DNA from 4 places in the Metabacillus dongyingensis genome. Region 2 is predicted to be linked to each of the others. Evidence: predicted binding sites of a transcription regulator. Region 2 holds the regulator's gene; each other region holds the start of a gene.

What was found. The regulator Rex, encoded in region 2, represses fermentation and respiration genes when NADH is low (regulators of the CRP and FNR family bind a similar motif). The targets are predictions, from matches to a motif close to TTGTGAAATATTTCACAA.
Region 1: the regulator Rex is predicted to act here: its motif matches at 1,345-1,362, upstream of K8L98_RS22465 (L-lactate dehydrogenase).
Region 3: the regulator Rex is predicted to act here: its motif matches at 2,073-2,090, upstream of yumC (ferredoxin--NADP reductase 2).
Region 4: the regulator Rex is predicted to act here: its motif matches at 1,780-1,797, upstream of K8L98_RS09900 (cytochrome ubiquinol oxidase subunit I).

What each region holds. Positions count from the first base shown of each region.
Region 1 covers NZ_CP082944.1:4,529,167-4,532,331, forward strand. The annotation lists gene K8L98_RS22460 (ammonium transporter) at 1-1,114, opposite strand, end outside; gene K8L98_RS22465 (L-lactate dehydrogenase) at 1,386-2,336, shown strand; gene K8L98_RS22470 (heavy metal translocating P-type ATPase) at 2,537-3,165, opposite strand, start outside.
Region 2 covers NZ_CP082944.1:266,183-269,347, reverse strand. The annotation lists gene tatC (twin-arginine translocase subunit TatC) at 1-736, opposite strand, end outside; gene K8L98_RS01550 (twin-arginine translocase TatA/TatE family subunit) at 755-931, opposite strand; gene K8L98_RS01545 (redox-sensing transcriptional repressor Rex) at 949-1,590, opposite strand; gene moaC (cyclic pyranopterin monophosphate synthase MoaC) at 1,587-2,102, opposite strand; gene K8L98_RS01535 (ABC-F family ATP-binding cassette domain-containing protein) at 2,256-3,165, shown strand, end outside.
Region 3 covers NZ_CP082944.1:4,317,474-4,320,638, reverse strand. The annotation lists gene K8L98_RS21460 (hypothetical protein) at 1-597, shown strand, start outside; gene yumC (ferredoxin--NADP reductase 2) at 807-1,802, opposite strand; gene K8L98_RS21450 (NAD(P)/FAD-dependent oxidoreductase) at 2,192-3,165, shown strand, end outside.
Region 4 covers NZ_CP082944.1:2,002,140-2,005,304, reverse strand. The annotation lists gene K8L98_RS09905 (cytochrome d ubiquinol oxidase subunit II) at 1-365, opposite strand, end outside; gene K8L98_RS09900 (cytochrome ubiquinol oxidase subunit I) at 381-1,709, opposite strand; gene K8L98_RS09895 (gamma-glutamylcyclotransferase family protein) at 1,840-2,700, opposite strand; gene K8L98_RS09890 (ATP-binding protein) at 2,716-3,165, opposite strand, start outside.

The DNA of each region.
Region 1 (3,165 bases), 790 kb from region 2:
CAATAAAAGCATAAGCTCCGGATACCCCGACCCCCATAATCTGAACACCTAATTGTTCAAAGCCTCCGCCATACAATAATCCTGGCTTTCCAACTGTCGCCAGTTCTGGTGTTGCGAAAAACCCTGTTGAAATCGTACCCCAAACCCCTGCTGCACCATGAACGGATAAGGCGTAGATTGGATCGTCTATTTTTCTCTTTTCAAAGAATCTCACACTATAGAAAACCAGGATTCCAGCGATAAAACCGATGAGAACAGCCGCCCATGTATCAACAAACGCACAGGATGCTGTAATCGCTACAAGACCCGCGAGTGCCCCGTTCAGCATTGTCGGCACATCTGATTTCCCAAGCACCGCCCATGAAACGATGAGCGCTGCGACAGCACCGGCTGCTGCTGCAAGATTAGTATTCAGAGCAACATATCCGAAAAATCCATCCTCTACTCCAAGCGTGCTTGCCGCATTAAATCCAAACCAGCCAATCCAAAGCAGCAAAACGCCTAAAGCCGTAAACACCTGATTATGCCCAAAAATGTTATTGGCAGAACCATCCTGATTGAATTTCCCAATTCGGGGCTTCAGCAAAATTGTCGCCGCAAATGCAGCCATTGCTCCCGTTAAATGCACTACTGTAGAGCCTGCAAAATCCTGTTTGCCATGCTCAGCAAGCCAGCCTCCGCCCCAGATCCAGTGTGCAACTACAGGATAGACAAGAGCTGAGAACAGCACCGTAAAGACAAGATAGATTGATAGCTTCGCCCGCTCGGCAAACCCGCCAAGGGCAATCGTAATCGCAATACCGGCAAATGCAAGCTGAAATATAAAGAATACAGCGGAAGAAAGATTCATCCCTTCAAGCTCATATCCTGAATAGAAAAAGTGGGATAAACCGACAAGGAAATTAGCATTATCGCCAAAAATAAACCCAAAGCCCACTGCCCAAAACACAAGGGATGCAAGACCAAACGTAAAGATCGTCTTCCCGGCAATATGACCGGCATTTTTCATGCGTGTAGATCCCGCCTCAAGCAAAATGAACCCGCCCTGCATGAGAATAACTAAGATCGCCCCTAAAACCACCCATAAACTATTTAACAAATAGATAGAATCCAATTTAACGTCCCCCTATTGCTCTTTTTATAACATGATATGTTATAAAATATAACATGAGTTTATTATTTTCTATTTTATCGTATATTTTTCTTTAGTCAACCAATTTTCTAAAAATTTTTATAACTTCACGTCAAAAAACCTTACATGTTTTTAATGAATAAAGAATTTGAAAAATCGCAGATAGGTTGCTTTTACAATAGACATTTCTTCCTAAATAAGGTAACATTATATTGTGAATTATTTCACAATCCATTGAAAAGGGTGTTGCACAATGACACAAGAAAAGATAAACCGTGTAGTCTTAGTTGGAACCGGTTTTGTCGGATCCAGCTGCGCATTTGCTCTCATGAATCAAGGAATGGCTGATGAACTCATTTTAATTGATGCTGATGCCGAAAAAGCGCTTGGGGATGTAATGGATCTTAATCACGGAAAAGTGTTTGCGCCAAATCCTGCCGCCATCCGCCTCGGAGAATACGAGGATTGCAAACACGCAGATATTGTTGTCATTTGTGCAGGAGCCAACCAGAAGAAAGGCGAAACCCGCCTCGATCTAGTAGCAAAAAACCTGGCTATATTCAAAGAAATTACCGAAAGCGTTATGAAATCCGGTTTTCAGGGGATTTTTCTAGTAGCAGCCAATCCAGTGGATATCCTGACCTACGCAACCTGGAAATACAGCGGCTTGCCGAAAGAACGCGTGATAGGTTCAGGAACCATCCTTGATACTTCCCGCTTTCGCTACCTGCTGGGCGATTATTTTAAAATTGCTCCAAATAACGTGCATGCCTACATAATCGGTGAACATGGAGACAGCGAGCTTCCTGTTTACAGCGCTGCGGATATCGGCGGGATCCCTGTCATGAAGATGATTGAACGAAACAAAGCCTTTAAAAAAGAAGATTTAGATGAAATTTTTAAGAACGTCAGAGATGCAGCCTATCAAATTATAAGTCGAAAGGGCGCAACCTATTATGGAATTGCAATGGGACTTGTCCGCATTACGAAGGCAATCCTTCATAATGAAAACTGTGTTCTGACCGTTTCTGCCTATCTTGATGGCCATTACGGTGAAAACGATGTCTATATCGGTGTTCCAGCTGTAATTAACCGCGAGGGGATTCGCGAGATTATTGAGCTTGATCTAAACGCTGAGGAACAGAATAAATTTAAAAACAGTGCAGCGATATTGAAGGAAATACTGGCTCCACATTTTGACTAGAAAAGCTGGGTAACTTCAGTCAACTCTCTTACCAGCTATAAAAAGGCAAACGGCTATTTATGCTCCGGCTTCAGAAGCTGGAGTTTTCTTTTTTTGCTTTCAAGCTGTTATTAGCGCATTTTATTCTATTTTAGGCGCCATTCTTTTTCTAGCCAGCTGCATACAAAAAAGAAGCATGAACCCCTAAGGAGTTCATACTTTCAAAGTATCTGGCTATCTCTCTTTCCTTTCACTCTTAAAAGCCGTAATCCATTTAACGTAACTAGCAATGTAGCTCCCATATCTGCAAAGATCGCGATCCAAAGCGTCAGCCACCCCGGAACGACCAGAAGTAAAGCAAGCAATTTGAGTCCTAAGGCGAAGGCAATGTTCTGCTTAATGATAACAAGCGTTTTGCGGCTGAGTTCAATTGCAAATGGCAGCTTTTTCAGATCATCCCCCATTAAGGCAACATCTGCTGTTTCAAGAGCGGTATCCGTCCCGGCTCCTCCCATCGCGATTCCAACTGAAGCTGCAGCAAGGGCAGGAGCATCATTTACGCCATCCCCAACCATTGCAGCTGCCCCGTATTCCCTTTGCATCTTTTTCACTGCATCCAGTTTATGCTGAGGAAGCAGCTCAGCATAAATCTCAGACACTTCTAACTGGTTACCGATCGCTGCAGCTGTATTTGCATGATCACCCGTCAGCATGATGGTTTTTTGAATACCGAGCTCTTTTAACTGCTTCACAACGCGGACACTGCTTTCACGGACCTCGTCTGCCACCGCTAAAACAGCAAGCAGCATTTCATTCGTTCCGGCGAGCATGACTGTTTTTCCTTGTTTCT
Region 2 (3,165 bases):
TTGCTTCTTCAAACTGAGTCCGCTGCGCCTTGCGGTAAGCAAACCTTGAGACAACAATGCTTATTTCATACAGGATAAACAGCGGTACGGAAACCATTAGATGCGAGACAAGCTCCGGCGGTGTAATTAACGCTGCAATAACAAGCAGAATGAAGTACGCATATTTTCGGATTTTCACGAGGAACATCGGTGTGACAATGCCGAGCCTCGTTAAGAACATAATAACAACCGGAAGCTGAAACAGCAGTCCAAATGGCACTGTCAGCTGAATTAAAAACTGAAAGTATTCGTTGATTCCAATGACTTGATTAATCTCTAAATCATTGGACATACGCTCCATGAAATCCACGACAAATGGAAAGAGCAAAAAATACGAAAAGCTGATGCCTGCGAGAAACAGTCCAATAGAAATTGGAATATAGCTCAGTGTGACCCTTCTTTCCTTTTCGTAGAGGCCAGGGCTTACAAATGCCCATAGCTGATAGAGGATGATCGGCGATGTAATAATAAAGGCAATGATAAACGCGAATTGCATATAGACCATAAGCGGATCGGTCATTCGGAATGAATTCAGCGTTAAACTCTGAGCTTCATTCGTATGCTGTAAATAGATGATAATCGGCTTTGCTAATAAAAAGCCGGCAATCACAGAGAGGAAAAGGAAAAAGACTGTAATGATCAGCCTTTTCCGAAGCTCAGCAATGTGATCGATAACCGACATTTCGTTTTGTTTCATGACAGCTTTCATCCTATCTTACTTCTCTTCTTTCTTTTTATCTTCATCGTCGTCCGCCAGACCCTTCGTTGCATGCTTAAATTCACGCAATGAGTTGCCAATTGCTTTACCAAGCTCAGGCAGCTTCTTTGGCCCAAAGATTAATAGTGCTGCAAAGACGATCAGCAGCAAACTTCCAAAACCGATATTAGGCATATCATTCACCTCAATTCTTAAGCGTTAGGATAGTGCTTCAAAAAGTACACGAGCGATTGCAGCTCTACTGCTAAATCAATATGATGAATTCTGATTTCCTCCGGTACATTTAATCTCGCAGGAGTAAAATTAAGAATTCCTTTAATTCCCTTTGCAATCAGCCTGTCCGTAATGGGCTGGGCAGCTTGTGCCGGAACCGTTAAAATAGCCACGGTCACATCCTCAGGCAGGTGTTCTTCAAGATCAGCCAAATTATAAATAGGAACATCGCCGATTTCAGTGCCGATTTTTTTCTCGTCGACATCAAAGGCAAGTGAGATTAACGTATTATTGTTCTTCGTAAAATTATAATGCAAAAAGGCAGTGCCGAGATTACCGACACCAATTAAGGTAACCTTCGTCACCTCATCCTGATCGAGCGTTTTTCTGAAAAAAGAAAGAAGATAATTAACATTATACCCATATCCTTTTTTCCCAAGGGCTCCAAAGTAGGAAAAATCCCTGCGGATCGTGGCAGAATCCACTTTCACAGCATCACTCAGCTCCGCAGAAGAAACACGCTGCTTGCCTGATGCATGCAGATTCTTTAAAAAACGATAGTATAAAGGCAAGCGCTTAGCAGTAGCTTGCGGAATTTTCGATTGTTCGATGTTGTTCACGTTCTATCCCCCACATTCAAAGCTACAGGTTCATCTCGTGTATAATCCCCGCTTTTTCCGCCTGTTTTTACAGACAGATAGGCAGGTCCGATGATTAACCCTTTATCAAGTGCTTTACACATATCATATACGGTCAGGGCGCAGACAGAAGCGGAAGTTAGCGCTTCCATTTCCACACCTGTACTTCCTGTTGTTTTCACAGCTGCAGCTATCATCAGATGGAAAAGGCCGTTTTCTTTTTTCCATTCAAACTCAATATCGATTCCCTTGAGCGGAATCGGATGACACATTGGAATAATATTCCATGTGTTTTTAGCAGCCATAATGCCGGCCACCTGTGCGACCGCCAGCACGTCCCCTTTTTGAAGCTTGTGATTCACGATTTGTTCATAGACATGTTCCTTCATAACAACGCTTGAAACTGCAACAGCGGTGCGCACAGAATCATGTTTGTTCGATATATCAACCATTTTGGCTCTGCCCTGCTGGTTAAAATGAGTAAAATTTGACATCTTTTAACGCCCCTCATACTAGACTATACACTATTTTTACTAATCTGTCTTTTTACTTATTGTGACAAATGTTCGCACCAGGAAAGGTACAATCATTGCGGCTCACTCTTCTATAAGCTACACTTAAATTATCATAGCCTGAGGTGAAAATACATGATTTTGCTACAAATAAACCAGCTGACGAAATATTTTGCAGCTGATCTTATATTATCGAATATCAAACTTGAAGTTCAAACACGGGATAAAATTGCCCTTGTCGGACGGAACGGGGCCGGTAAATCAACCCTGCTCAAAATTATTGCGGGTCAGCTTTCTTACGAATCCGGAGAGATTATCAAGCCAAAAGATGTGACGATTGGGTACCTTGCGCAGGATACAGGTCTCGAATCTAATCTATCTATTTGGGATGAAATGGTTTCTGTGTTTCAATTTTTAAAAGATATGGAGCAATCCATGCGTGATCTTGAACAAAAAATGGCCAATACAGATCCCGCAAAGCGGGAATTTGAACAATATTTAAAAGAATACGACCGTCTGCAAATTGAGTTTAAAGAAAAAGGCGGCTATCAATATGAGGCAGATATTCGTTCTGTTCTTCATGGTCTGGGATTCGCGGATTTCGATGTCTCTTCTCCTATCCAGCGTTTGAGCGGAGGCCAGAAAACGCGCCTTGCCCTTGGAAAGCTGCTTTTGACGAGTCCTGACTTATTAGTTCTGGATGAGCCGACAAACCACCTGGATATTGAAACGCTGTCCTGGCTTGAGCAATATCTTCAAGGCTACAGCGGAGCGATTTTAATCGTTTCCCATGACCGCTATTTTCTTGATAAAGTAGTGAACCAGGTCTACGAAATCTCCAGGAGTACAAGCATCAAATACATCGGCAACTACAGCCGCTACCTTGAGCAAAGCGCTGAAAACTTTGAGCGCGAATTAAAGCTGTACGAAAAACAGCAGGATGAAGTGGCCAAATTAAAAGATTTCATTCAGAAAAATATGGCCAGAGCGTCAACTACAAAACGCGCTCAAAGCCGGAGAAAAAAACTGGACCGCATGGAATTGA
Region 3 (3,165 bases), 1.0 Mb from region 2:
ACAAGTCAGGCGAATGTGAATGATATAAAATCCTTTGAAGTGATGCCTGAACCTCCAAAAATGGAAGAAGAGGCTCCTCAAGAATCAGAAGTACAAAACGGCGGGACAGAAGGCGATCAGGAAGTCGGTCAAATGCCGGGAATGGGTCAACCTGAAGAAATGCAGGGCGATCAGGAAAGTCCATTCGGACAAATGCCGGGAATGGGCCAATCGGGAGAAATGCAGGGCGGTCAGGAAAGTCCATTCGGTCAAATGCCGGGAATGGGTCAATCTGAAGAAATGCAGGGCGGTCAGGAAAGTCCATTCGGTCAAATACCGGGAATGGGTCAACCTGGAGGAATGCAGAGCGGTCAGGGAAGTCCATTCGGCCAAATGCCGGGAATGGGTCAACCTGGAGGAATGCAGGGCAGTCAGGGAAGTCCATTCGGTCAAATGCCGGGAATGGGTCAACCTGGAGGAATGCAGGACGGTCAGGGAAGTCCTTTTGGTCAAATTCCTGGAGGTGATCAAAGCGGAATACCGTTTGGCGGCCAAAGATACCAGCAATGGAATCAGCCGGTTTATTACAATCCATACAGCTATTACTGGCAGCAGTAAGTCATGCAGCGTTTATTCCAATAAAAAAGAGGAAAAGCAGACCGCTTTCCTCTTTTTATTGTAGGAATATAAAGTTTTGCACATTAAGGGCCAGCGGAAGCGCCTGGCTCCTCCGTCTGAACGGCTTCGCCAAAAAAATGTCAAACCCGGGCTTCTCACTGGATGGCATCTGTCATACCTGTGTTAACCAAGGTCATCCGATTTTCTTATTATTTTTCAAACAAGCTTGTGCTGTGAAGCGGCTGAACTCTTGCTTTTGGATCCATATAAGCTTTCGCATTATTAACAGCAGTTGGAGCTTCACCAAAACCGCTTGCGATCAGTTTTACTTTTCCTTCATATGTGCAGATGTCGCCCGCAGCATAGATGCCTTCAACGTTTGTTTCCATCTTGCTGTTAACTACAATTGAGTTTTTCTCAATTTCAAGACCCCAGTTTTTGATTGGGCCAAGTGATGAGACAAATCCAAAATTCACGATGACAGAGTCAACATCTATGACTTCTTTGCGTTCGCCTTTCACTTCTTCTAAGACTACTTGTTCAATATTACCTGCACCTGTTAATTCTTTTGGAACGAAAGGAGTGAGAACTTGAACTTTTGAGTTATTCAGGTTTTCGACACTATGCTCATGAGCACGGAACTTATCTCTTCTATGAACAAGTGTTACTTTTTCAGCAATTGGCTCTAGCATAAGTGCCCAGTCAACAGCAGAATCTCCGCCTCCGCAAATAAGAACTCTCTGGCCGGCAAATTGATTTAAATCATCAATGAAGTAATGAAGATTTGCTTTTTCAAATGAAGCAGCTTCTTCAAGTTCAATTTTTCGGGGCTGGAACGCACCGTTTCCTGCAGTAATGATAATCGTTTTAGAATAGTGAACTTCTTGATCAGTTGTTAATTTAAACACGCCGTCAGCCTGTTTTTCAACCGTTTCAACTGCTTGCTCGAGACAAACTGTCTGCTCAAACTTGGCCATTTGCTCTTTTAAATTGTTTACCAGCTCCTGTGCGCGCACTTTAGGAAATCCTGCAACATCATATATGTATTTTTCAGGATATAAGGCAGAAAGCTGACCGCCGAGCTGCGGCAAACTTTCGATGATTTTAACAGAAGCCTGGCGCATACCGCCGTAAAATGCAGTGAACAAACCGACAGGTCCGCCGCCAATGATCGTAATATCGTATACTTTTGTGTCTTCCTTCACAAATATCCCCCCGATTGTAATTGATAATAATTCTTAATTATAACATATCATACCTCTTTAACAATTTCATCTGGTAATTGAGTAAAGAGATGTGCTTGTATGATGAATATGATTATTATAGAGAATGTTTTTATTTTTGTAAAATTCTTAACGTTTCTAATCCTTCAATTTGGTCTTGAAAAATATAATGCAGATGCTATTATGTAATATAGGCATTATTTATATTCTATATTACTACTCACAGAGTTTTCAGTATCATTTTGAAAAGTTAAGTGAACATTTTCACATACTTTTTTAGGCAAAACAAAATAAAATGTTGTGAAGCAGCGGAAGATAATTAGTATTGAAATTATTTCATTCTTTACAGCAAATTCAAAAAAAAGGTGGATGTGATTCGGTTGAGAAAGCCCAAAATAGTAGTTTTAGGTGCAGGTTACGGCGGATTAATGGCAGTTACACGTCTTCAAAAAATGATTGGTGTAAACGAAGCAGATCTTACACTGGTTAACAAAAATGATTATCACTATGAAACAACATGGCTTCATGAAGCTTCAGCAGGTACATTGCATCATGATAAAGCAAGATACCAAGTCAAGGATGTTATTGATAACAGCCGTGTAAAATTTGTGAAAGAAACAGTTGTTTCCATCAACAAAGATGAAAAGAAAATTGTTCTTTCAAATGGCGAGCTTGAGTATGACTACCTAGTGATTTCTCTTGGATCTCATCCAGAAACATTCGGTATCAAAGGCTTGAAAGAGTACGCTTTCGGTATTACAAACATTAATGCAGCGCGTCAATTGCGCGAGCATATCGAATATCAATTCGCTACTTACAACACTGAAGAAGTAAAGCGCGATCAGCGCCTTGCAATCGTTGTGGGCGGAGCTGGCTTCACTGGCATCGAATTCCTTGGAGAGCTTGCTAACCGTGTTCCTGAGCTTTGCCGTGAGTACGATGTTGATCATAAGAAAGTACGCATCATCTGTGTAGAAGCTGCTCCAACAGCTCTTCCTGGATTTGATCCAGAGCTAGTAGAATACGCTGTAAACCACTTAGAGCGTAAAGGTGTAGAATTCAAAATCGGCACAGCCATTAAAGAATGTGTTGAAGACGGCATCATTGTTGCAAAAGATGACGTAATGGAAGAAATTAAATCTGATACAGTTGTATGGGCAGCAGGTGTGCGCGGAAACAGCATCGTTGAAGAAGCTGGCTTTGAAAACATGCGCGGGCGTGTAAAGGTTGATTCTTACTTAAGAGCACCAGGCCATGAAGATGTATTCATCATTGGCGACTGTTCTCTAGTAATCAACGAAGAAATCAACCGTCCATATCCTCCAACAGCTCAAATTGCTATGCA
Region 4 (3,165 bases), 1.7 Mb from region 2:
GCTCCATATAAAAACGTATAAAAAAGACTGTCTTTAGCCCCGTAGTTCCCAAATGCGTAAAAGGAACCGCGGATCGCGATTAAAACCAGCGCTATGCTGCCTGGAACCAGCAGTGCTGTACCATAATAATACGCTGTTTGCGGAAAAAAACCGACGATCCCCACAAAAAAGAAGACGAAGAAGACATTTGTTACTTCCCACACCGGCGACAAATAACGGCTGATTAAGTTATTTACGATATCATCCCGCTTTGTCAGCTGGGCGTAAAAAGCAAAGAAACCAGCTCCAAAATCTATAGAAGCAACAATTAAATAACCGTAAAGAAAAACCCACAGAACCGTCATTCCAACGATTGGAATATCCATTTAGACTTCTCCCTCCTATTTAAACCGGTACTCTAGCTCCGCTTCTGCCGGATTTTCTTTAAACATTCGTTTTAACACAATAATGCAAAGTGTTCCGAGCAAGGTGTACAGGCCAAAAAACAGTACAAACATTAACCCTACATGATCAGATGTCGTTGCTCCTTCAGCAACCTTCATATAACCTCTGAGAATCCATGGCTGACGTCCTACCTCGGCAAAAATCCAGCCTGCTTCGATTGCAACCATGGAAAGAGGTCCCGCAGCTACAATCGGCCATAAAAGCCTTGATTGGAAACCATTCAGCCTTTTTATTTTTCCAAATAAAACAAACAGCATAGACAGTCCCAGGCCGAACATCCCAATAGTGACCATTACATCAAACATATAGTGAATCCATAGAGGAGGTCTTAAATCTTCTTCTATTTCATTTAATCCTGTTACTTCTGCATTAAAATCACTGAATGATAAGAAACTGAGCATTTTAGGAACTCTTATTTCATTGGTGATTTCCCCTTTTTCATTCAGTGTACCGTATAAAATTAAATCAGCTCCGGCTTCTGTTTCAAAATGCCACTCCCCTGCTGCAAGCTTTTCAGGCTGATGCTCCGCCAAAAATTTTGCAGAGAGATCACCAGCGAGAGCCGTACCAAGCGAAAAGAAAAGAGCCGAGACCATTGTCACCTGCAAGGCTTTACGGTGATAGTCTGTTCTTCTTCCTTTAATGATCATAAAAGCAGTTATAGCAGCGAGCACAAAGGCTGAAGTCATATAGGAAGACATCAGCACATGAAAGACTTTTGAAGGTGCTGCAGGATTAAACATTGCAGCAATCGGATCGATGCCCGTAATCGTTCTGCCCTTCAGCGTAAATCCCTGAGGAGTATTCATGAAAGCATTGACGGTGGTAATAAACACGGCAGACATCGATGATCCTATCATAATCGGAATGGAGATAAGCCAGTGGTAAATTGGTTTTTTAAACCTGTCCCATGTGTAAAGATAAATCCCCAAAAAGATTGCCTCAAAGAAAAAAGCGAATGTTTCCATAAAAAGCGGCAAGGCAATCACCTGGCCGGCAATTTCCATGAAACTAGGCCATAATAAAGATAACTGCAATCCAATACATGTTCCTGTAACGACACCCACTGCCACTGTCACAACAAAGCCCCTCGTCCAGCGTCTTGCCAGCAGGATATAGTGCGGATCGTTTTTCCTGATTCCCATCCACTCTGCAATAGATATTAAAACAGGAACTCCGACTCCAATTGTTGCAAAAATAATGTGGAAGGCAAGTGTCAATGTCGTAAGCATCCGGCTAAGTATGACGCTATCGAGTTCAGCCAAAGGGCCACATCTCCTTTTATTGTTCTAATGATCTTATATCACAGTTTCCCCAAAGTAAAACATGCCAAGATTGTGATGTGATGAACAAATTTTGAAATCATAATCAGCAAAGAAGATTTCTCTTTGCTGATTATGGTTTATATTCAGGAAGAGCAGCCATATATGCCCGGATTTTTTCAATATACTCCTCTCCGAGTCTGCTTTTTGCACCTCTTAATATTTCTGTTGAGTAGTGGCCAGGCGGGCGGAACTCTTCTTTTTTCTGAACCACTGTAAAAGTAAGGCACTGCTCATAAACCACTCCGCCCGTTTCCACCTTAATGAAGGCTGGACGATACAATTTAGAATCAACACCTTCACGCATGTAAAGATAGTCCACCGCTTCCTCAGGTACACGGTATAAAATGCCCTCAGCCCCTCCGCCATCTTCAACGATGTCAGCGCGGCCCCCATCTTCCATCGTAACTGTGAATTTAACAGAATACTTTTCTGCTTTTCCTCCGCCGATTACATCGGCAAAATGATGATCAACAGCCGCTTTTTGAAATCGTTCGGTATCCATACACGAACCATAAGCAAAATAAAACGTTTCAGCTGGCGGATTCAAGATAAACTGATATTCTTTCCAGTCTCCGCTCTTTATTTTTTTCATTGTATCAGCCTGTTCCGGCTTTATGACATAACAAAAAGCATCATATTCCATTTTATCTGTATAGACACGGATTGGCACAAATTCGAACAGATTGTCATCTGCTTCAGGTCCATTGTACCCTTCTAGTACATGAACTTCAGGAAGCAGTTCCTCATCAATTTCATAGAGTTCTCCGTAAACTGTTTCCTGTTCCACAGTCATCGCAGGATAGCCGTCATTCGAATCATACAGCGATCCATTTGTCCACGCCTGTTCGGCAATACATGTTCTATCCTTTAAAAAATGATGATTTTTCTCCATATAGCGAAGTGTCCCATAAACAAATAAATGACAGTTCATCTTACCATTCTCCTCTTAAACTGGTTCTAATATCGTATGGCGATTCACAACTGGCAGTACAACCTCGAAGATAGTCCCCTTATTTAAGCTGCTGTTTACATTGATATGGCCATAGTGATCTTTTATTATCCTTAAGCAAACGGTCAGACCAAGACCAGTCCCTTTTTCTTTTGTAGAAAAGAATGGTTCGCCAAGTTTTGAGATTTTTTCTTTTGGTATCCCCATACCATCATCTTCAATTGCTATGATCACATATTCCCCTTTCAGTCTGCAGCTCATGTGGATATTTCCTCCATCAGGCAGTGCTTCAATCGCGTTTTTAATTAGATTGATAAATACCTGTTTTAATTGATTTTCATCACATTCCACTATAATTTCTGTTGAGGGCAAACTTTTTTCAATCTGGATATTATGTAAAATGGCATTGGATTCAATCAGTACAGCCACTTGGTCCAAAATGGAAAT